Regions from separate parts of the Bradyrhizobium sp. Kon69 genome, predicted to be linked through region 2. Evidence: predicted binding sites of a transcription regulator. Region 2 holds the regulator's gene; each other region holds the start of a gene.
The links. The regulator LexA, encoded in region 2, represses DNA repair genes until DNA is damaged. The targets are predictions, from matches to a motif close to TGTTCNNNNTGTGTTCNG.

Region 1: AC0L3U_RS17925 (helicase-related protein) is a predicted target of LexA. The motif match lies at 4,718-4,735, and genes of this name have one in related genera.
Region 3: AC0L3U_RS01650 (DUF3072 domain-containing protein) is a predicted target of LexA. The motif match lies at 1,669-1,686, and genes of this name have one in related genera.

The regions. Positions count from the first base shown of each region.
Region 1 covers NZ_JBVVOS010000012.1:126,630-134,375, reverse strand. Annotated here, with positions in the region: gene AC0L3U_RS17945 (hypothetical protein) at 1-1,028, opposite strand, end outside; gene AC0L3U_RS17940 (hypothetical protein) at 1,515-2,420, opposite strand; gene rpmB (50S ribosomal protein L28) at 2,605-2,916, opposite strand; gene AC0L3U_RS17930 (DUF3108 domain-containing protein) at 3,507-4,316, shown strand; gene AC0L3U_RS17925 (helicase-related protein) at 5,015-7,746, shown strand, end outside.
Region 2 covers NZ_JBVVOS010000018.1:42,701-50,446, reverse strand. Annotated here, with positions in the region: gene AC0L3U_RS23390 (ComEC/Rec2 family competence protein) at 1-1,187, shown strand, start outside; gene AC0L3U_RS23385 (GAF domain-containing protein) at 1,197-2,138, opposite strand; gene AC0L3U_RS23380 (hypothetical protein) at 2,360-2,794, opposite strand; gene lexA (transcriptional repressor LexA) at 3,259-3,960, opposite strand; gene AC0L3U_RS23370 (molybdopterin molybdotransferase MoeA) at 4,136-5,347, opposite strand; gene AC0L3U_RS23365 (hypothetical protein) at 5,574-5,765, opposite strand; gene AC0L3U_RS23360 (HAD family hydrolase) at 5,936-6,562, opposite strand; gene AC0L3U_RS23355 (alpha-hydroxy acid oxidase) at 6,577-7,710, opposite strand.
Region 3 covers NZ_JBVVOS010000001.1:326,265-334,010, reverse strand. Annotated here, with positions in the region: gene AC0L3U_RS01670 (hypothetical protein) at 54-254, shown strand; gene AC0L3U_RS01665 (hypothetical protein) at 260-529, shown strand; gene AC0L3U_RS01660 (hypothetical protein) at 498-788, opposite strand; gene AC0L3U_RS01655 (hypothetical protein) at 1,094-1,330, shown strand; gene AC0L3U_RS01650 (DUF3072 domain-containing protein) at 1,408-1,611, opposite strand; gene AC0L3U_RS01645 (hypothetical protein) at 2,027-2,407, shown strand; gene AC0L3U_RS01640 (hypothetical protein) at 2,430-2,939, opposite strand; gene AC0L3U_RS01635 (hypothetical protein) at 3,160-3,336, opposite strand; gene AC0L3U_RS01630 (hypothetical protein) at 3,523-3,795, opposite strand; gene AC0L3U_RS01625 (hypothetical protein) at 3,972-4,274, opposite strand; gene AC0L3U_RS01620 (hypothetical protein) at 4,521-4,706, opposite strand; gene AC0L3U_RS01615 (HU family DNA-binding protein) at 5,116-5,412, shown strand; gene AC0L3U_RS01610 (DUF2934 domain-containing protein) at 5,586-5,762, shown strand; gene AC0L3U_RS01605 (hypothetical protein) at 6,014-6,241, opposite strand; gene AC0L3U_RS01600 (hypothetical protein) at 6,535-6,687, shown strand; gene AC0L3U_RS01595 (hypothetical protein) at 7,448-7,645, shown strand; gene AC0L3U_RS01590 (hypothetical protein) at 7,642-7,746, opposite strand, start outside.

The sequences.
Region 1 (7,746 bases), on a different contig from region 2:
TGTTTGGTGCCATGAGCGGATAGCCTGGTGGCGTTCAGCTCATCTACTCTTTGGCTTAGGAGGCCCAATTCCTCACCTAGCTTATCGGCCGAGGCCCCCACTTCTGGAATCGGGGCATTGCCCAGCGTCGATACGCGGGCTCGGAGTCGAGTCATGAGAACATTAAGATAAATCCATTCCGTGTTGTCGGCGATTAGCACGTGGGCTTGGCGCAAGTCGTCAAGGATTGAAGTCTGTTTAAGGGGAAGGGCTTCAATCCTGCCGCCGATCCTGCGGACAGTACGATCAATGTCTTCCAAGCAAGAACGCCACTCGTGTGCGTTCGTAGCTAGCTGTTCGGTGATCTGCTGGCGAAGAAGCTCTAGACGAGGAACGTCGAGATCCATGATAAACTCAACCGCTCGTTTGTGCACTTCGCGAATCCGCAGATACGTTGGGATTGCCGCCGGAATAGCGGACCAGCCAATCTTCTGCTCCACCCAAAATAATGGGAATACTGTTTCCAGATACAGTTTGCCGTCAGCGGCATCGTATCGCTTAACCGTTGGAAGCTCCCATCCAATGAAATTTTCTAAGAAGCGGTGGAAGCCGTCCTCGCGCGAGGCGGCGCCAGGATCGCTAACAAAGAAGTTTCTACGAGCCGGCTTCGCGTCGGACGCCGTCAATGTCGGCCCGAAATCAACTGTGACTAGGCGGTTGTCGAGTTGTGATTTCACGGGTCGTTGGATTGTAATTATCTGGCCGGCGCCATTCTCGACTTCTAATGCGACGTTAGATTCGAGTACCGCGTGTCGTTCTCTATGGCTGTCCTCGACGTAGCTCGTCATGGCATGTGGCAGTGGTATTTCTCGTCGAGGGCTGAGCATTCGCTCCATACCCAAAACGTAAAGCATTGCTTGCATACAAGTTGACTTGCCTTTGGTGTTGTCCGCCCAGATCACGGTCAACCCAGCGCCAAATGCAAGGTCGGCGCCATATAAGCCTCCCGAAGTTTCAGCGCGCAACCGCAGGTGCCTCAGGCGTAGCATCAAAGCAGATCCTCCATTCGCCAGATTCGTCGGAGTAGGGCTTCCGTGACTCTAGGTGCCACATCCTTCAGGAACGCGCATTCTTCCGAGAGAGCGCCGCTCTGTTGAATTTGATCCGCAACCGCAATGCCTTTGTCAGTCAGGGAAACGGCTTTCCCCTTGTCGACGGAAACGACGCCAAGCGCGTAGCCGTAGGAAATCGCTCTATTCAGCCAAGGTTCTACTCGAACCGAGAGATCTGATGGCCGGAGTTCGGCGCGGAGCAGCGCCCTTACATCGTCACGCCCCTCAGCTATTCGAACGGAGTGCGCCAAGAATTGAAGCTTTTGGAAGCTCGCCTTTTTTCCTCGGCTGTAAAGCAGGCTTAGAAGAAGTACAGATATGCCCCAAGACATCCTCAGGTCGCCAGCGATTGGCTCCGGTCGAGGTTTGAATGAAAATGGAGCGTCGAACAATTTCCGTAGCGGGGTCTCAATTGGCATTGTGTTAAAAATCCAGTGGGCATCTCATGATCCATTCGGAGATTGTCCCTAACGCAATATGCTGCACGAGATCATCAGAAAGACTCGGCGCGGCAGTCGCGATGGAGCCGATCAAACTATCAATTTCAGTGTTGAGAATTGAGGTCGGCGTGGGGCCGCCTTTAGGTCCGGCGAAACTCAATCTTCTGGAATGGTTTGCTACGACCGAAACGATTTGTTCGTGAAGGTCCGGCGCGCTTGAACGCAGAGCATCGAGTACAGATTGTCCTTGAAGAAACGATTTCGCAGCTTCTGCGACCGCGTCTTGGACCTCTTTCGAGCCTGTTCGCTTAGCCAACTTGTGTGTTGCGTTGGCGACAAGATTTGCCGATCCAACTTGCCAGTGGTCCAATTCCTCAGGAGTTGGTGGAGGAACGTTTAATCGAATAGTATTCAGCGTGATCATTCCTGCCGCGACAGCGCCAGTCGCAAACCACGCGAGGTCGTGAATGCCGACTTCAATGCTGCTATCGAGGTGGGGACAATTGAGCTTTCGAAGCTCGGTAGTTTTCTTTGCGCAATGCAGATTGACTTCTTTGCTGTCATGCAAAGGCGCTAAGAGTATCCAATGCTTGATCTTGTTGCCTAGGAATAGCTTCGAGATATCCGACGAGTTCGCAACCAGCTTACTCGTGTCTGTCGTGATCTTGGTCTTCTGCCGATCCGCGCGAGTCGCAATGTCGATGGGTTCTCGAACTGCGTAACATTGATAGGCAGCCAACTCGGATACGCAGATGTAGTCGAGGCCCAGGTCACCTTTGTGAGCCGCAGGGATCTTGTGCACGCTCAGCGCACCGTGCCTGTTCTGCAATAGGCTCAGTGCGAACGTTTCCCAGTCGTCTGGATTCCAGACCTGAACCGCATTCGACACGCGGCTTTCCCCCCATGTTCTGAAACAGTTGCACGATTGAGGAGGCGGTACAACCCAGCCGAGTGGCGTAGCTTCGCGTGCTACATAACAAAAACGGCCGGATCTTCCGATCCGGCCGCAATGCAAAACTCTTCCGGCTAAGCCTACGCCTCGTGACGCAGACCCTCGCCCAATTCGAAAACTCTTAGCTCGCCTTCTTCTCCGGCGCCGGCGTCGGGCCGACCTTCTTCTGGATGGCGCGCTTCAGCTCGAGGGCGCGCGGCGACAGCACAGCGGCCTTGGCCTTGAGCAGGAAGGGGTCGAGGCCGCCATTGTGGTCGACGCTCTTGATCGCGTTGGTGGAGACGCGCAGGCGCACGTTGCGGCCCAGCGCTTCGCTGATGAAGGTCACGTTGACCAGGTTCGGCAGGAAGCGGCGCTTGGTCTTGATGTTGGAGTGGCTGACCGTGTGGCCGACCTGGGGGCCCTTGGCCGTCAATTCGCAGCGGCGAGACATGGCAAAATCCTCAATCTTTCCCAACGATGTGCGGCCGCCATTCGGGGCGCCACGGGCAAATTCTCTGTCCTTGCAGGGAGCGGGCGGACGTATAGGGGGGAAGCGGCGGGACGTCAAGGTTTTGGCTGCTGTTTTCGCCTCTCCCCGCCTTGCGGGGAGAGGCCGGAATGCGCGCGATTAGCGCGGATTCCGGGTGAGGGGGAGTCTCCGCGAGGGCGCTGTGGGTTGAGTGTACTCAATTCTCACCTCCCCCCAGGAGAGCCCCCTCACCCCGACCCTCTCCCCGCAAGCGGGGCGAGGGGGAAGAGGTGGCGGGGTGAGGTGCGCGGTTCTGACCCGCCCCCATCACCAAAACGGCAATGATTATCGCGCCTTACCATCACATAAAGGGCGTATTCGCGCCCGAAGAGTCCGGTGGAGTTCCGGACGCCGATAGGCCCGGACACATTGCTTGGCGCGGTTTTTGGCTTAAGTAACAACCGTTCGCGCCCCGATTGGATTGTTTCGTGCTCACAACGCCTCATCTTGCGCCAAGCCTGCGCTCAATGGAGCTACGCGCAAGTCATCCGCGCTCTGCCGGCCGCTGGGTCATGGCGGCCCTTTTCGGGCTGGTTTTGGCGTGGGCGGCGGAGCCCGCGGCGGCGCAGGGCAAGCTCGAGGCGCAATACGAGGCGACGCTGGCGGGCATTCCGGTCGGCAAGGGCGCCTGGAATATCGACATCCAGGATGATGTGTTCGCGGCCGCGGCCTCCGGCGGCACCTCGGGGCTGCTGAAATCGTTCGCGGGCGGGTCCGGCACCGGCGCCTCGCAGGGCCGCGTGGTCAACGGCGCGCTGGTCGCGACCGGCTACCAGGCCTCCACCACCACCTCGAAGAAGACCGAAGAGATCCGCATCACGCTCGACAAGGGCAATGTGAAGGATTTTGCCATCCTCCCGGAGCCGCCGGTCGATCCCGACCGCATCGTCGTCACCGACGCGCATCGCCGCGGCGTCTGGGACCCGATGACGGCCTCGCTGGTGCGCGTCTCAGGCACCGGCGACGTGCTGTCGGCGGACGCCTGCCATGGCAGCGCCGCCGTGTTCGACGGCCGCATGCGCTACGAGCTCAAGCTCGATTTCAAGCGCATGGAAAACGTCAAGGCGGAGAAGGGCTATCACGGCCAGGTCGTGGTCTGCTCGCTGTATTTTGTGCCCATCGCCGGCTACATCCCCGACCGTCCGGTGATCAAATATCTCGCCGCCCAGCGCAACATCGAGGTCGCGTTCGCGCCGATCGCCGGCACGCGCATCCTGGTCCCGTTCTGGCTGAAAGTGCCGACCCCGCTCGGGCCGGCCATGCTGGAAGCAACCAGCTTCATCACCACGGCCCAGCCGCCCAGGGTCGCGAAGACGCAGTAGGCCGGGCTGTCGTAGCCCGGCCCAGCTGCCGTAGCCCGGATGGAGCGCAAGCGTAATCCGGGGTTCTTTGCTTCGGCCCCCCGCATTACGCTCCGCTTCATGCGGGCTACGGCACTGCCTTCTTTGTGAAAATAAACACAAGCAATTTCAATGACATCCCTACTGTGCATGGGGTTGTTTTCGCGCTTTTGTTTTGGAAGGGGCGGGGAGCGGGAATCCAATTGACTCCTCCCCGATTCTGATTCGACTCCGCGCCGTCCCCAGCTTTAACGATTCCGCCATCGAAACGACGCTTGTGCGGCGGGGCAAAACTCCATCTAGTGCGAACCCAATAAGCCTCCCGCGACATCTTGCGAGAACGGAACAGGACTCAAGGGGGAGTCAGCGATTCGGCCGCGATTCGTTCTCAACTCGTTCCGAAGCTTAAAGCCAACGGGAAAAGCGTCGCAAAGTGAGACAGTTGCGCGGGATCTGGGGAGCTCTCTCGTCCCCCTCGCCCCGTTCTTACGGGGAGAGGGTTGGGGTGAGGGGCTGCTGCCACGGAAGCGGTGACAGACGGACTCGCGGAGAGCCCCCTCACCCGGCGCTTCGCGCCGACCTCTCCCCGCAAGCGGGGCGAGGTGACTTCCGAGACCTTCGCGCCACCGCCCCAAAACAGCACTGACATTCGCCCCAATCGCCATTACCTAGTCCCCCAGATGCCTTTTTCCTCCTCCCCCTTCGCTTCCGAGCGGCTTCCCGGCGCCGGCGTCACTGCGGTGCTTGGTCCCACCAACACCGGCAAGACCCATCTCGCCATCGAGCGGATGCTCGCGCATCCCTCCGGCATGATCGGGCTGCCGCTGCGCCTGCTGGCGCGCGAGGTCTACAACAAGATCGCAGCAAGGGTCGGCCCCGACGCCGTCGCGCTCGTGACCGGCGAGGAGAAGATCAAGCCGAAAGCGCCGCGCTATTGGGTCTCGACCGTCGAGGCGATGCCGCGGGATCTCGACGTCTCCTTCCTCGCGGTCGACGAGGTGCAGATCGCATCCGATCTGGAACGCGGCCACGTCTTCACCGACCGCATCCTCAACCGCCGCGGCCGCGACGAGACGCTGCTGCTCGGCGCTGCGACCATGCGGCCGATCATCGAGCGGCTGTTGCCGGGCGTCTCCATGATCACGCGGCCGCGGCTGTCGCAGCTGGAATTCGCCGGCGACCGCAAGATCACGCGGCAGCCGCGCCGCACCGCCATCGTCGCCTTCTCCGCCGACGAGGTCTACGCCATCGCCGAGCTGATCCGCCGCCAGCATGGCGGTGCCGCCGTGGTGCTGGGCTCGCTGTCGCCGCGCACCCGCAACGCGCAGGTCGCGATGTTCCAGAACGGCGAGGTCGATTACCTCGTCGCCACTGACGCCGTCGGCATGGGCCTCAATCTCGACGTCGACCACGTCGCCTTTGCCTCCGACCGCAAGTACGACGGCTACCAGTTCCGCCGGCTGACGCCGTCCGAATTCGGCCAGATCGCCGGCCGCGCCGGCCGCGCCACCCGCAACGGCACCTTCGGCACTACCGGCCGCTGCGCGCCGTTCGAGCCCGAGCTGGTCAATGCGCTGCAGAACCACACCTTCGACCCCGTGAAGGTTTTGCAATGGCGCAATTCGAAGCTGGATTTTGCTTCCCTCGGCGCGCTCCAGGTCTCCCTGAACCTGGCCCCCGGCCATGAGGCGCTGACGCGCGCGCCGATCGCCGAGGACATGCGCGTGCTCGACCACGCCGCCCGCGACGCCGAGGTGCGCGATGTCGCACATGGCAAGGACGCCGTGGAACGGCTGTGGGAGGCCTGCCAGATCCCGGATTATCGAAAGCTGTCGCCGGCCGCCCATGCCGAGCTGGTCACCACGCTCTACGGCTTCCTGATGCGGAAGGGCTGCATCCCCGACGCCTGGTTCAGGACCCAGATCGACCAGGCCGACCGTGTCGACGGCGATATCGACACGCTGTCGGCCCGGATCGCGCAGATTCGCACCTGGACCTTCGTCGCCAACCGTCCCGACTGGCTGAAAGACCCGGAACGCTGGCAGGGGATCGCCCGCGAGGTCGAAAATAAATTATCGGATGCGCTCCATGAACGCTTGACTGAGCGTTTCGTTGATCGCCGGACCAGTGTATTGATGCGCCGCCTGCGGGAGAACACGAGCTTGAATACGGAAATCGGCAAGACCGGCGAAGTCATCGTCGAAGGCCATGTCATCGGCCGCCTCGATGGCTTCACCTTTGCACCGGATGCGGCGGAAGCCGGCTCCGATGCGAAAGCGTTGCAGGCTGCAGCGCAGGCCGTGCTCGCCGGCGAGATCAACGCGCGCGCCGAAAAACTGGGCAATGCGCCGGACGAGCAGTTCGTGCTGACCTCGGAAGGCATGATCCGCTGGACCGGCGACGCCGTGGCGCGGCTGTCTGCCGCAGAGGACGCGCTGCATCCGCGCATCCGCATCATCTCCGACGAACGCCTCACGGGCGCCCCCCGCGACAAGGTGCAGGCCCGGCTCGAGCTCTGGCTCAAGACGCACATCGAAAAGCTGCTCGGGCCGCTGTTCGAGCTCAGCAAGGCCGAGGACGTCACCGGCATTGCCCGCGGCATCGCCTATCAGCTCGTCGAGGCGCTCGGCGTGCTGGAGCGCCCGAAGATCGCCAACGAGCTGAAGGACCTCGACCAGCCCTCGCGCGCGACCTTGCGCAAATACGGTGTCCGCTTCGGCGCCTATCACCTCTATTTCCCCGGCATGCTCAAGCCGGCCGGGCGTGCGCTGGCCGCGCTGCTCTGGGCGCTGAAGCAGGACAATGTCGATCCCTCCGCGCTGTCGGGCGCCCAGCATCTGGCGAGCTCCGGCCGCACCTCGTTCCCGGTCGACAAGCAGCTGCCGCGCGATGCCTATCGCGTGCTCGGCTACAAGCAGGCCGGCGAGCGCGCCGTGCGCGTCGACATCCTGGAGCGCCTGGCCGATCTGATCCGTCCAGCGCTGGCCTGGCGCGAGAACGCGTCCGGCGAAAAGCCCGCCGGTGCATTCGACGGCCGCAGTTTCGTGGTGACGCAGGCGATGACGTCGCTCACCGGTTCGGCCGGCGAAGACTTTGCGTCGGTGCTGCGTGCGCTCGGCTACCGCATGGACAAGCGTCCGCCGCTGCCGGCGAAGCCGGTTGTTGCCGAGGCGCCTGTTGCTGAAGCCTCCAGCGAAGAGACGCCCGCAACCGAAACGCCGGTCGAGGACGCCGCAGCGCCCGCCGAAACCGCGATCGAAGCCGCCGCCGAGCCTGTGACCGTCGAAGACGCGCCCGGCATGGAGCAGCATGACGAGCCCGCGCCTGAAGAGCCGGCGCTCGAAGCTTCCGTTACACCGGAAGACGCTCCCGGCATCGCGCCACCTGCGGAAGAGGCTGTTGCTGCCGCTGA
Region 2 (7,746 bases):
TGACGGCGGTGGTGCTGATCGCGGTGATGGTCGATCGCCGCGCCATCACCTTTCGCACGCTTGCTGTCGCCGCGCTGATCGTGCTGGGGGTCGCGCCGGAAGCACTGGTGCATCCGAGTTTTCAGATGTCGTTTGCGGCAACGCTCGGGCTCGTCGCCTTGGTGCAGATCGGCATGCCCAATTTGTTTGCCTCGCCGGACCATTCGGCGACCGCGCGCATTGCGATGTGGGGTGGCCGCGAGGTCGCGATGCTGTTCATGGCCTCGCTGATTGCGGGACTTGCGACCACGCCCTACGCCGCGTTCCATTTCCACCGTGTCACGCCGTTCGGGGTGCTCGCCAATCTCGGCGCGATGCCTGTGGTCTCGGCGCTGGTGATGCCGGCGGGACTGTTGGGGCTGCTTGCTGCGCCGTTCGGGCTGGACAGCGTGTTCTGGTGGCTGATGGGGATCGGCATCGACTGGATGGTCGCGGTCTCGCGCTGGGTCGCGGCATTGCCGGGCGCCGTCGGCCGCATCTCGGCGTTCGGGATCGCGCCGCTGATCGCGGCGAGCCTGGGAATCATCCTGCTGGGCTTGTTGCGCACGCCGCTACGCTGGTCCGGCGCCCTGGTGCTGCTGGCAGCGATCCTCTGGGGACTGTCGGCGCGGCAGCCCGACATCCTGATTGCCGGGGATGGCGCGAGCGTTGCGGTGCGGGGCAGGGACGGACATCTACACCTGATCAGGACGAGCAAGGACAGCTTTCTGCTCAAGGAATGGCTCGCTGCCGACGCCGATCCGCGTGATGCGGGCCGAGCCTCTCTGGCCGATGGCGTGTCCTGTGACGAGTCCGGCTGCGTGACGCCACTGGCCGACGGGAGGCTGGTCGCGCTGGCACTGCGCGTCGACGCTCTCGCGGACGATTGCAGTCGGGCCACGCTGGTGGTGACGACACGCCCCGCGCCACCCGATTGCGCGGCGATGGTGGTCGATCGGCAACGGCTTGCCAGCCAGAGTGCGCTGGCGCTGACGCAGCGTGGTGACGGCTTTGTGGTTCACGCGGTGAGGGCGAGAGGCACGAGCCGCCCCTGGTTGCCAGCCGGCGCAGGCGAGGGTGATTTCGACGGCAGCCTTGCGCCGAAGGCGATCGCGCCCCGCATCAAGGACGCAACGCCGGCGGAGACCGACTTGCAGGCAGACGATTGATCGGATCGGTTACAAGTACCAGGCCAGTACGGCGTCGAGCCTGGAATTGCCGATGACCGGCAGGGCCACCATTCGGCTCAGTCCGGATGTGCAGGCTTCGAGACCGGCGACCGAGCCGTCATGCACCAGATCGGCGTTGAGCGCGGGCATGCCGGTGGCCCAGGCCCCGCCGATGCTGCCTTCGCCTCTGGCAATGGATTTATCCGCATAGAGCGCGGCAAGGTCGGTCTGCGCGCTGCAATCGCCGGCGCGGAACACCAGTGCCGAGCGGGTCTCGTTCGGGATCCAGATCTCGAAGCGTCGCGCAATCGGCGTGGCCTGCGCGGAGAGGAATGTCAGGACCCAGGTCTGGTCCGCGCTCGTCCGATAGGGCACGCCGACGCCGAAATTGATCCCGACCTTGGCCGCGTCCTCCCAGCGCAGAAAACTCCTGGCGTCGTGCAGGTCCTTTATGATCAGCGGCAGGCCCGCCTTCCAGGTGCGGCCAGGCAGGCCAAAGCCGCGAGGAAATTTGGTGTGGCGGGAGTTGAATTCAAACATGTCGGCAGTGCCGTAATAGCCGTCGACAAGCCCCATCTCGTGGGAGGCATCAGGGTCGTTGTGCCAGAGCTCGATCGCCCCAACATGCGCTTCGTCCTCGCCGCAGAACAGCACCATGACGGCTTGCAGGAATTCACCCGCAAACACCGGCACCGCGACGCCGCAGGTGAGGCCGGCCGCGAGCGCCTGATCGGTCCGTTTGAAATAGGAGTTGGCGAATTTGGTGAGGATCACGGGGTGGCCCGCGGCCCAGGCCTTGCCCGGAAGTCCCTCGTCATATCCGAAGTGCAGCTCTTCGCTGACGGCCTTGAACGCGGACAGCCCTTCGCCATAGAGACCGCCACCAAACTCCAGCCGCGTGCGCGTCCGATCGGGGACCCAGAGTTCAACGACGCGAAGGAAGGTTTTCATCGAGCGTGTCCGCCGTCTCAAGCCCTGACAGCATCGGTCATTTGGCTGCGAAGCGGACGTTCAAAATTCAGGCAGGGCGGCTCAAACTTCGTGCGGCGGAGACGTGCGGGCTTGGTCCATCCGATTGGATTTCGCGGACGCAAGCCGTACCATCTCGCCGGCCACGGCCGGCGATGGCAATTCAATCCTGACCCCCGACCTCGTAGCCGGAGACGGCTGTGTCAGCCGATCGGCAGGTGCCTGACGGTCGGCTGCCGGTCGGCGATAATCTGCGCCTTGTGCTCGCGCTCGGTGACCGACTGAGTCACCGGCAGTTGCAGCACGGTCGCGCGCTGGCCTTCGACGAGCTGCGTCACCAGCACGTATTTGCCGTCGGGGAATTCGATCGCGTCATGATGGCGGTCGGGAACGTGCGGGTCGATCTTGCCGAACTTGCCCACGCGGGAATTGATGGTGCGCGTCCAGATCCAGCGATTGTCGTAGCGAACGTCGTCGGCGAAGGCGAGCTCCGTTCCCGGCAGCAGGCAGACGGCAACAGACGGATCGGCCGCCGAGGCGAAGCCGCGCGTCGAGGTGCCGCGGAAGCTTGTCGTGACGATCGTCTCGCCGACTTCGGCGGGGCGCGACGCGACGGCATGCAGGCTGTAGTCACACATCGGGTGCTCCTCATGCTGGGATAGCAACCCGCGTCTCTTAATCGAGGCGCAGGCCTCTATCAGAGTTGAAGCATGAACGCTCTGCTTGGTTGTGGGCAAATCTGCGGCTGGTTTCCGTGAGCCGCGATCACATTATCTTTCCCGAATTCAATAGGAACAAAGCGAGTTGCGATGCATTCGGGAGGCGCGTGCGCGAATATCGCCGGCTTGACTGCAACGGTCGAGCTTGATCGCCGGCCGCCGTTTCCTCGAACACTTGTGCCGCCAACCAGTGCCGCTTCGTGGGCGTCGTGAGGAGCCAGCGCCGAAGGAGGGGCCGGATAGTCTGTGCAGAACCAGAAAGACTACCCAGCCGGAACGGACGATGATCCGCTCCAATCTCTGACCGGCGATGCCGATCGGAAGCGCGCGAGGCGCCAGGCACCTCCGGTATCAAGTACTCCCGGGATCAAGGACGCCCGGTATCAGTACTTCCGGTAAAGCCCGATCAGCTTGCCCTGAATCTTCACCCGGTTGGGCGGCAGGATGCGGACCTCATAGGCTGCGTTGGCGGGCTCGAGCGCGATCGAGGCGCCGCGGCGGCGGAAGCGCTTCAGCGTCGCTTCCTCGTCGTCGATCAGCGCCACCACGATGTCGCCTGTATCGGCGCTCTCGTTGCGCTGGATCAGCGCCATGTCGCCGTCGAGGATGCCGGCCTCGACCATGGAATCACCGCGCACTTCGAGCGCGTAATGCTCGCCCGAACCGAGCATGTCGGGCGGCACACTGATAGTATGGCTGCGGGTCTGCAACGCCTCGATCGGCGTGCCGGCCGCGATGCGGCCCATCACCGGCACCGCGACGGGACGTTCGCCGTCGTCCGCGGGCAGGCTGGAGCTCGCACGCACCTTGCCGAGATTGCCCTCGATGACGCTCGGCGTGAAGCCGCGGCGGCTGCCTGCGGCTGCCTGGAGCTCCGGCAGCTTGATGACTTCAATCGCACGGGCGCGGTTGGGCAGGCGTCGGATGAAGCCACGCTCCTCGAGCGCCGTGATCAGGCGATGGATGCCCGACTTCGAGCGCAGATCGAGCGCATCCTTCATCTCGTCGAAGGAGGGCGGCACGCCGCTTTCCTTCAGACGTTCACTGATGAACCGCAGAAGCTCGTATTGTTTGCGCGTTAACATCTCGACCAAAGTCCCCCGGTTGATGTCGTCCGATTATGAGACGCAGAATTCGGCAATAAGCCGCTACATACTCGAAACAAATCATGAACGGACACTATATGTTCGATACATGTTCCGCAACTGCTTAATTTACCGTGAACAGAGCAAAGTTCGCGGAACGCGCATTGCGGGACGCTCAGACGGGGAGCCGCAACACTTCGCAAGCCGTGCCGGCTTCGGCCTTCGGCGCGAACGGTGCGCGCACGAGAAGTACCTGTGCTGCAGCGAGATTCGCAAGCAGCGAAGAGTCCTGATGATTGACGGGAAGAACGACGCGTGTGCCGTCGTCACGCTCCTCCAGATGCGCGCGCAGATAGTCCTCGCGCTGATCGTTGGCGCCGATTTCGCGGCCGAGCACGGCGCGCTCACGGCGATGGTGAATCGCCGAACGGCCCGACAGGGCGCGAATCAGCGGCACCATGAACAGGAACGCGCACACGTAGGACGACACGGGATTGCCCGGCAGGCCAATCACACCCATTGCGCCGAGCCGCCCGTGCATCATCGGCTTGCCTGGCCGCATCGCGATCTTCCAGAACGCCATTGCGATGCCTTCGTCCCGCAGTGCCTGCTGGACCAGATCGTGGTCGCCGACCGATGCGCCGCCGGTCGTGATCAGGATGTCGGCGCCGCTCTCGCGGGCGCGGCCGATGCCGGCGGTGGTCGCCTCCAGCGTGTCGGCGGCAATACCGAGATCAATGGTCTCGGCGCCCTCGCTGCGGGCAAGCGCGTGCAGGGCGTAGCCGTTCGAGTAGACGATCTGGCCGTGGCCGGGCGTGGTGCCCGGCATCACCAGCTCGTCGCCGGTGGCGAGAATCGCGACTTTCGGACGTCTGAAAACGCCAAGGTGCGGATGGTTCATCCCGGCGGCGAGGGCGAGGTCGCGCTCGGTGAGACGACTTCCCTTGCGCAGGAGCACGTCGCCCTCGCGGAAATCGACGCCTGCGGGGCGGATGTGCCGACCGGCGATCGCGGCTTCCTTGATCGTGATGCGCTTGCCGGCGGCGACCGTGTCCTCCTGGATCACGACGGCGTCCGCGCCAAAGGGAACGACGCCGCCGGTGAAGATCCGCACGGCCTCGCCGGCGCCGACCGTCCCCGCGAAGGGTCGGCCCGCCGCGACTTCGCCGATGACGGTGAGCTCCGAATCGATCGTTGCGGCATCGGCCGCGCGCACGGCGTAGCCGTCCATGGCCGACATCGCTTGCGGCGGCTGCGTGCGCCTTGCCGCGACGTCACGCGCGAGCACGCGATGGTAGGCCTCGTCGAGGGAGATCATTTCTTCCGGCAGCGGCTCCGCACCCGCCAGCACCGCGGCAAGCGCGTCAGAAACCGGCATCAAGGCCACGGCGAAAACTCCTGCTCGGCACGTTCGGGCGAATGTTCCGCAAATCTTCTAGCCGAGCGCGGGCGCAGAGGCAAAAACGGCTGAGCGCGCGCAGTCATCCCGCCGCTTCACATTGTTCCGGAAGGCAGGATCGCGCGCGTCGTGGCATGATCCGAAGAACCCGACAGATCGGCAGGAGAGTGGTCATGGAAGGGCGAGAACGACGAGCGCCCCGGGCCTGGATCGATCAGCTCCCTGGCTGCCCGGGAGTTACGTCGGGCGCCTGGGGTCCCTGATCCTTGTCGGGCAGCGGATCGGCCTGGGATTTCAGGTCGGCGGCCTTGCTCACGAGCTTGGCGGAAAGCTCCGAATCTGAAGTTGTCCTCGCGAATTCAAGAAGAAGAGAGGCCTGCTTGGTGAGGTAGGTCTTGCCCAGCACGATGATGCATCCGTCCGTAGAAGTCCCAACGGACTCTAAGAGTCTGGAAGGTGGTATTCCGTTCCGGGAACTCTGTATAAAAATGCACAAAGTGATTGGGTTCCTCAGTTTCTTCCAAAATTGTTCCCGTTGGGCCGTGGCGCCAAGGGTTTCGCGACGACGCCTCGTCGTCAGATGCCCAATGCCTTCAATGCGTTCCCGACGTCACGCGGCGAGGTCACATGCACCGCCGTCAAGCCGCGCGCCCGCGCTCCCTCGATGTTTTCGGCAAGATCGTCGAAGAACACGATGCGCCCGGCGGGCACGCCGATCGCCGCAACGACGTGGTCGAAGGCGTCCGCATCCGGTTTGCGCAAGCCGATGCTGGACGACAAATACAGCTCGCGGAAATGGCCGAGGAGGTCGGCATATTCCCTTGAGAAATGGTCCACGTGCGGCCGGTTGGTGTTGGAGAAAGCGTAGAGCGGCATCTGCATCGCTGCGCGCGGCAGCAGCTCGGCGATGTCAGGCATTTCGCCGGCGAAGATCGCGTTCCAGCCTTCCAGGAACTGCGCGTCCGAAATGCCGATGCCGAGCGAGGCTCGCAGTGAGGCGAAATAATCCTCATCGCTGATCTTCCCCATCTCGTGCAGCCGATAGGCTTCGCTGTCCCGCACATAGCGCGCGACGATGGCTTCAGGCTTGCAGCCGGCATGTCCCGCCCAGCAGGCGATCGCCTTGGAGAAATCGATATCGAGCACCACGCGGCCGAGATCGAACAGAAGCGCATCCGCGCTGCCGGGAGAGAGCGATGTCACCTGCGTCCTTTCATTCAGTATCGATACGGCTCGTGGTCGAACAGCGGAAACGCGCTGAACACACTCGGCGCGTTGGTCGCGGTCGCCTGGTGCAGGCAGGATTTGTTGACCTCGGCGAACGAGGTCGCACCCAAGAGGCCGAGGCAGCGCAGCACTTCGTCCTCGAGCAGCTCCAGCATGCGGGCCACGCCGGCTTCGCCGGCCGCCGCCAGCGCCCAGCATTGCAGCCGGCCGATGCCGACGAGGTCGGCGCCCGCCGCGATCGCCTTGACGATGTCAGTGCCGCGACAGACGCCGCCATCGACCATGATCTTGGCGCGGCCGTTCACGGCCTCGACGATCTCGGGCAGCACGTGCATGGCGCCGCGACCATGATCGAGCTGACGGCCGCCATGGTTGGAGACGTAAATCCATTCGACGCCGTGATCGATCGCGATCAGCGCGTCCTCTGGCGTCGCGATGCCCTTGAGGATCAGCGGGATCTTGAACTTGTCCTTGATCATCTTCACCGTCCGCCACTCCAGACCCTTCTGGTAATCGCCGCCGGTGGCGCGCAGGCGGCTCTCGCGAACGTAGCGCTTGGCGATGTCACGTTCGCGACGGCTGTAATGAGCGGTATCGACGGTCAGGCAGAAGGCGGCATAGGCGTTCTTCTCAGCCCGGCTGACGACGTCGGCGACGAAGGCGTCGTCGCCGCGCACGTAGAGCTGGTAGAGGCGCAACGCGTCCGGCGCAGCTTCGGCGGTCTTTTCTAGGCCGGGCTCGGACACCGAACTGAGCATGTGCGCCGCACCGAAAGTGCCGCAGGCGCGTGCCACGCTCGCCGCACCATCCGGATCGAAGATCTCGAGCGCGCCGACGGGGGCGAGCACCACGGGCAGGCGCATCTTGCGGCCGAACTGCTCGACTGAGCCTGTAACCTTGCGGACATCGCGCAGCACGCGCGGGCGGAAGGCGATCTCGTCCAGCGCCATGCGGTTGCGACGCATCGTGGTCTCGGTCTCGGCCGCGCCGACGATATAATCCCAGGCATTCTGGTTGAGGTTGGAACGCGCTTTCCGGATGAATTCATGCAGATTCTGGAACGGCTCGGTGCTGGCGCCGAGCTCGACGTTCCTGTCCGGTTGGATGCGGGGTGCTTCGTTCATTGTTATCCTCCCGAGAATTTGAAGCCTTCCCTCATC
Region 3 (7,746 bases), on a different contig from region 2:
TTGTCTAGCCGCTCGCAGATGAACTCCTCGCGGAGATGACGCGACTAACCGCCATGGCCAATATTCTCGGCGAGCTTCTGTTCGCACTGATCCGCTCGATTGTTGCTGGATGGGCGTATGCGCTCTGGGTCAAAGTGGCGGCATGGCTCGAGCCGAAAATCCAACGGCGTTGGGTGAAAATTGCCGTAGGAGGCCTCCTCGGCCTCGCAGCCTTTTTCATGATTCCGATACTGATGGGGCTGTTGGGCCTTTGAAGACAATGAAATCCGTTCTCATCCCCGCACTGGCAATCGGGGCGCTCGTCTCGACGGTGCTGCTCGTCATGGAGCAGCTCACCGACTACGCCATCACTGTGATGGCATGGGAGATGCCGGGCATATCTGCAGCTTACCTTTTCTGGGGAGCGGTCGGCAGTTCCGTTTTCCTGGGCGTCGCCATCACTTGGGTCGTGAATGCCATCGTTTACGGGGCGCCCGCCTTCGTTGTCCTTACGGTCGTCAAGCTGGCAATCCGCGATCTACCGAAGTGACAGGATTGAGCTCGGCGGCGGAGCCGTTGCTCAGCGTGTGCAAGAAAATGAGCGGCAACAGGTCATGCAAGGCGCCGGACGCGCCTGCGTGATCGTCTGAAATTTCGCCTGCCTGATCGCGGTGCTCCTTTTCGCGGGCCGGGACAGTTATCAACGGCCGGGCGAAGACATGCGCTACGGGGCCATCCTTATGGTAGCCGCCGGTTGGCCTGTTGTTGCCGCGATGGTCGTGGGAAGCACCATCGGTGACATCGTCCATGACGTGAAGCAAGGCAAAGCGGGATGAGTGCCCGGCTGGCAAAGCGGACAGGCCGCGATCCCGGCAAACAAGTTTTGGAGCCCACCACGTTTCGTGCGCTCAATTGACGCCCCCATGTCCGGCGAAATGCAGCGCGCTTAACGTTTGTGAATGCCGCGTTGCCTCAACGCCTGCACCTTCCCAAATATCGGCGGCACTTCTGATCATCGATGGAGGCATGTTCGTCCGTCTCACGGGGCGGGCGTGCATGCCCGCATCGGCGTCCGTCCGCCAACGAGAGTAGTCGTGATCATTGTGAGCTGGGGATGGTGATGTTGATTCTGGAAGAGTTCAACGAACGAACGCTGTCGCACATGGACAAGGCGTTGGAGTGCGTCAGCGAGATGATGCCTGATGTGATGGAAGCCTACGCCGCGCGCCGGTATGTCGCCGAACGGATCATCCATTGCGCCAAGCACGAGACACGCGAGATCGACGGCCTCGTCGCGGCCGGTCGGCGTGCGGTCGCTGAGCTGGCTGTCCGGGTCGTCGAAAGCGATTAGCCGCCTGGTCGCGAACAGCGGCAGCGTTCCGGTCAGCCGCCGCCTGTCAATCCGTGTTTCGCAATGCCTGAAGCTGTCTATTTCTCGAGCCCGGCCTTCTGCCGCATCGTGTCGATCAGCTCTGACGCTTCTGCCTTGGTCAGATCCTCCTTGGGGAGGGTCTTGTGGGCCTGCTCGGCGAGGGTCTTGAGGTAGGATTCCTGGGCGCCGGTCATCGGGTCGTCCCCGGAGACCCAATCCTTCGGATCCTTTTGGGTGTTGCCTGCGGTGTTGCCAGCCATCTTATTGTCAGTCACAGCGATCTCTCCTTTTCAGGCTCAATGCTGACTGATGCTTTTTGTTCCTTATCTGTTCGTGGCTGGCCCATGACGCGGCTGGGGCGCTCTTTGCCCGGATCAGCGTCGGGAGATGATCACTAAACGGCCGGCATCGATCGGCGTCTGCGCATCAGACTTAGCTTGCGCCCCCAATCGAGGATCGGTGCCTCAACGGCGACGTGCGAGGCGGCGGCGAGACCAATGGAGAGCAGGATAGAGTGCCCGCAACTGTGCGGAGCGCACTCATCAGTTGCCGAGCGGAAATCTATCACGATTGAACCCGGGCGAAGCGCGGCGCGACCAACCGCCATGCTGCAAAGCCTGCCTGGCATCGAACTGGCTTCGCGGCCCATGTGCCGAGACACTAAAGAGGAATGTCGTGAAGGCGATCACGCTGCTCGCGGTGGCGGCCATGCTGCTGGTGGAAGTCTTCGGGTCGAAGGCGAGCGTCGGCGGCTCGATGAGCTTCATGCTGATCTTCGTGCTCGTGATGCTGGCTGTCGCGATCTTCGAGGCGTGGTCGAACAAGCGCGGCGCGATGGGATGGATCGTCAATTTGTTCGCTTCGGTGGTTGGCGGGCTGGTTGCGGTTGCCCTGATCGGAATGGCCATGGAGGCGATGCTGCCTTACCTTCATCTCGAAGGTTCGCTCGCGTCCTCGCAACATCCCCTGAAATACGTCCTGGTCGCAGCCATTGCGATCTGCATGGTGCTGGGATCGTGGCTGCCGCTATGGGCCGTCAACCGGCTTCGTCACTGAAGGGCATCCAGCGTCGCGCTCCCTAGCGCTTTGCTTCCTGCTTGCCACGCCTGATATCCTCAGCTTCGTCCACGAGCTTCAAGGTTGTGCCGTCGTAGGTCAGCTTCAGCCCACGGCCGACGGTCCATGTCCATCCTTCCCGGGCGTCCCTGGTTGGCTGGGCATTGAACTGGTCGGATATCGATTTGACGGCAGCGTCTTCTGCGCCCGGATTGTTCAACTCCGCATTGACGCGCCAGATGGGATGTTTGGGGTCCGGATTTCTGGGGTCAACGTCATCGGCAAAGATCGTGACCTTGGCGCCGTCGACTGCGCATTCGAGGACGTAGGAATCGCGAAGCTGACGGCAGCGGTAGCGACGTTGCGTGATGAGTTTGTTGGTCTCGTCGAATGTCATGCCGGGTGAAAAGCCGAGAATGTCGGACTTCTTCACGAGTGCCAGAGACGAAGGCTTCAGAAAACCGGGCTGTACCGACACGAGAACGGCAGCAGCAACAACGATCAAGCCGGCGATAACAATGGCAATCTTCATCAGCCCCTCATAAGAAACGTCCGACCATACAACAGCCGAAGCGTTCTACCAGCGATTGCCCTGCATGGTTCGAGCCGCCCGCTGTCTTTGTAGGACCGCAGCTCGGAAGATCGCAGCTTCGGAAGATCGCATGGGCACGTATCGGCTGGTCATGGACGTAGAAAACCGCCCCTGACATGACCAGGGGCGGCTCTCACCAAACGGGGTTTTCGAACGCGATCTAGTGACCGGTACCCGGCTTCGTCGTCTTCGGCGGCTTGCCGTCTTCGATCCGGCCTTCGTTGCGCAGGTCGCGACCTTCCTGAGCCTTCTTCTGGCTCTCGGGGGACTTGCCGTGTTCGTTCATCTCTTCTTTGATGAACCCGGCGCCTTCCTTCACTTTGCCTTCAACGCTCATGACGATCTCCCTTGCTGGAGATGGGGCAACTCGCGGCGAGAGCTGACCGTTCCGGTGCGCGCACGATTGTGAGGAGTGCATTCGCGGCAGGTTCCAAAGACCCTTGTCATGAAAGACCCTTGTCATGAAATGGCCGCGCCGCTTGTGGAAGCGACGCGGCCGGGAGCAGCCGTACAGGCAACCGGCTTACTTCATGTTGCTGCGGGTCCTGGTGCCGCCCTGGTCGCTGCCGGGGCCGGAGCCACCCTGCCCGGAGGCGTCGGGCCTCACCGTTCCGCCCTTGCTCACGCCGTCATGGCTCATGCCGGTCGTGCCGCTGCTCATCGTGCCCTTGTCCGTGTTCGTCATGCCGGGCTTCTGCATGTTGTCGGACTGCGGGGCAGGGCCCGTCTGGTTCTGCGCAAAGGCGGAGCCGCACATGAGGCCGAGGGCGGCGGTCGCAATGATGAGCTTCTTCATCTCAAACTCCTGGTTGGTTGTGTGGGCCAACGGGAGCGCAGAAGCCGTGTTCCTAAAACTCGGCGTTCCGGAGTGCAAAAATTCTCGTCTGCAACGAGGGTACTTTCGGTTCTGATTGCCTCAGAACCGCTCCAGATTGTTGTGACGCGTTTTCTTCGCGCGAACTTGAAAACGCCCTACGCCGCAAGCCGCTGGTCGACGGGGCCCGTCAGGTGCTTGAGCACTTCCGCATGCTCCAGGTCGGGAACCGCAATGGCGGTGTGGCTGTAGCTCGCATGGGTTCGTGATTTCGAAATCCTGTCCAGGATCTCGCCGCCCTTGATGACGTGGAGGCCCATGCCCTCTCCGGATGGAAAGATCGCGAGCACCACGTCATAAGCCGTGATGACGGCGCGAAGCGCTTCGGCCTTGTCTTCGGCAATTTCGACGAACACGCGAACATCGGCCGCGAGTTCACGCAGCTCGTTAAAATCCAGCACTGTGAGGTACTCCAACGCAACGATACTGAGAGGAGCTTGGAGGCGTTAGGTTACTGAAGTCTCAACGGCGCATGCCCAGCTGCAGGTTTATCGACCAGGCGCCCCCGTCAGTCTGATAGACGCGCGGGCGTTGCCGCCTGCTCGGCAAGGGGCCGGCACGGAAAGAACATATGGAGCGGGGAGGGAGGAAGCGCGCTCTTCATACCCTAAGGGCGTCACACGATGCGCGCGTGACTTATGCGCGTGTCACTTGGCATATCCCTGGGAGCGGAGCCACGCGATCTTGCGGTCGCCGTTGATCCAGTCGTCGGCGTCTGCCTTGCTGGTGAAGCCCTTGATTTCGCGCTGTTCGCTGTCCGGGTAATCCGCCAGGATTTTCCAGTCGTTGTCTGCAATGCGGACGGTTTTGAAGGTCACTTTTGTTTTTGCCATGCCGCATTATGCAGGAGATGGCCGGAAAAGAGAACCTGCCTTGTGACGGTCATCTCGTGGCCCGGGCGCAGAGCTCGGGGTCCAGCCTGATCCGCGTTGCGCGGCCGGGTCCCCAGAAAAGGCGAAAGCCCCGCCTGGGGGAAGCGGGGCTCTCTGATGGGGGTGAAGCTTGGGGACTTCAAAGAGTTAGACGCCTCCGGGAGAAAATGGTTCAACGCGAAAACGGCGCAAGCTGCGGCATCTTTGCCGGGGCGTGCGGCCCTCCGCAGAACCCCCTGCTTGCGTTTTGGGCGTCGATGGGTTCTAAGCCCCGTCACTTCATGAAAGTTGGCATGAAACAGAAGCGCGTTGCGCGGTCGGACCGCGTCCTGAGCAAAGCTTGCTCGCGCGCACAGAAGGAAATTCAGACATGGCGAAGATGACGAAGACTCAGTTGATCGATGCAATTGCCGAGGGCACGCAGCTGTCGAAGAACGACGTGAAGTCGGTCATCGAGTACATGGCGACGGTCGGCTACAAGGAGCTCAATGAGTCCGGCGAGTTCGTCATTCCCGGTTTCGTGAAGATGTCGGTGGTGAACAAGCCGGCGACCGAAGCCCGGATGGGCGTCAATCCCTTCACCAAGGAGCCGATGCAGTTCGCCGCGAAGCCGGCGAGCAAGTCGGTGAAGGCCTCGCCGCTGAAGGTGGCCAAGGACTCCGTCTAAGGGCTCGCCAAGGGCTCGCGTTTTTCGTTGTGGACGCTCCTTTTCGCGAATGCTGCCGCGGAGTGCTGCAATGACTGCTTGCTTGTGCTGAACCAATAAGGAACTCTCGTAAGGAACTCTCGTAAGGAACTCTCGGGCGTCGTCAGGCTTTGCTTCCGAAAGGGAGAAATCACATGACTGGTCTCAGCGAAGAAGAGATTCGAAATCGGGCTTATCACCTCTGGAAGGAGGCCGGCGAGCCCGCGGGTACGATGGACACCTTCTGGTACGAGGCCGAAAAGGAGCTTCTCGCCGAGCGGACCAAGCAAGGCGAAGTCCCACCCGGGATGACCGACAATTTGCCGGTCTGACTTTGCTGATCTAACAGGCGGACAGAGGCGAGCGTCGACAGTTCTCAAAGCAGCCATCCGGCGTGACACCCGGGTGGCTGCTTTGCTGTTCGGACCCCCGTTCGAATGGCGGCGCTCCGTGCGGCCGCCTCAAAGAAAAACCCCGGTCTTGGGGACCGGGGCTCTTCAAGCTGGTCGGCCGCGTCGCGACATGCCGCCAGCACCACTGAATTCAACCTGACAACGCGAGACGGGAAAATTCGTTCCGGCCGCTAGTCCGGCGACACGGATACGTCGATGATCGCCGGCGTATCGACCTGGCGCTCGCGCCAAACGACGAGATCGCATTTGGGATTGAGCCACTGATATTCGGAGCCGCGCGCCTTCAGGTGCACGAGCGCTGCATCATGTGCGGCGGTCTGATCCGGCGCTTCGACCATGATCTCCACGGTCTCCTCGATCTGACGCACCACTTCGACGGCGTAGTATTTTCTGGTCACGGTCCTCGCTCCGGAATGACTAACGGGCAGGGCAATGGCGCGTTCCCCAAAAGAAAAACCCCGCGCTTTCGCACGGGGCCTTCCTGGCTGGCTGCGATGGGATTTCAGCGCCGCGCCGCCGGCCGCGTTCTCGAACTTAAGGTTGAAAACCCAAAAAGCAACCGCGCCGGCGCGCGGAAGGCTCAAGGCGATGTGGCGAGCGAATTTCGCGGGGAGGGGCTGGACTTTTTGTTCCTATTTTGTTCTAGTGGGCGTCTCTTTTGGCGGTGACCAATGTCTTTTGGGAGGTGCCCATGACTGTCGAGAAACAACGCGAAGTGATCAGGCTCTGGAATCAGCTCAGGAAGCTCGAAGGTCCGGCCGCGGAAGAACTCCGCATCCAGATCCTCGAATGCTTTTCGGAGAAGGATCTGTCGGGGAAGGAGACGGTGAAGCGCGCGGCGTGATGAGCGTCGCACTACGTCGATGATAACAGGCCATCGCGCCTGCCTTCACCGATCGTTAGGAATCATTTTGCGCTGATTCCTCGACTCCGATTCGTTCTTTGCGAACGAAATGGAGTCGGATGCAGAACAAGCCGTGGCTTCTGTGTCGATGCGGGACACGCCCTCCTGACCAAGCCGGCGTGATGCTTGGCACAGTCCCGTTCGCGTCTCCTCGCTACGAGATCAGGCGAGGGAGACGCGACATGGATGCGTGCTGGTTTCTCGAGATGTTTGCCGAGATCGCAAAAGTGTTTTGGTACGACCGGCACCCGCGCTTGCGCAAAGGCAGGCCGTCGGTGCCGCAGGTGCCACCGCGATCTAAATCCGAAGACGCGATGTGAGCGCGCGATCGTTGGCGATTATGCGATCGTTTGCGCACAAACGAAGTGTTAAGACTTGCTTCGCGCCGATTTCTGCGATTCCGATTCGTTCTTCGAGAACGAAAGGCAGGTGAAGCTGGAACAAAGCCGAACGGCGGATCGCCACAAGCTCCGCAGCCTCGGCTTTCGCGCGAGCTTGAAGCGGCTCGCTGAGTTCTGGAGACGCTTCGCGAACTCCTAACGGAAGCTTGCCGCGAAGCCGATAACCCTATTCGGTTAGGTTAAAAGTCCAATCGCGTTGCGCTTGCCGCTGCTTGGGATAGGTGTGTCTGGCGACGTCTGGAAACGACTTTGCCAACAAGCGACTTTGGCCAACAAGCAATTTTGCCAAGAACGAATTCATGACACCTTTTTCAGAACCGAGCTTTTATCAGGGCGACCGCCACACCTACCGGCGCGTCGCCATCGTCGGCACGCTTTTTTGCCTGGCTTTCGTGGTGATCAGCATCTCGCTGCGGCCACAGCTCGAGGACACGCCTGTCGCGGTCAAGGCCGACAGGCTGATGCGCACGGCGGGCCAGCCACCGCACACGAATTAACGGTCGTCGCCGGAGATCTGATGGTCGGCGCAATTCCCTGGACACGCGGTGCCATGTGAGGCGAGCGCCACGAAACCGGCATAACCGGACAGGTTGAGCAG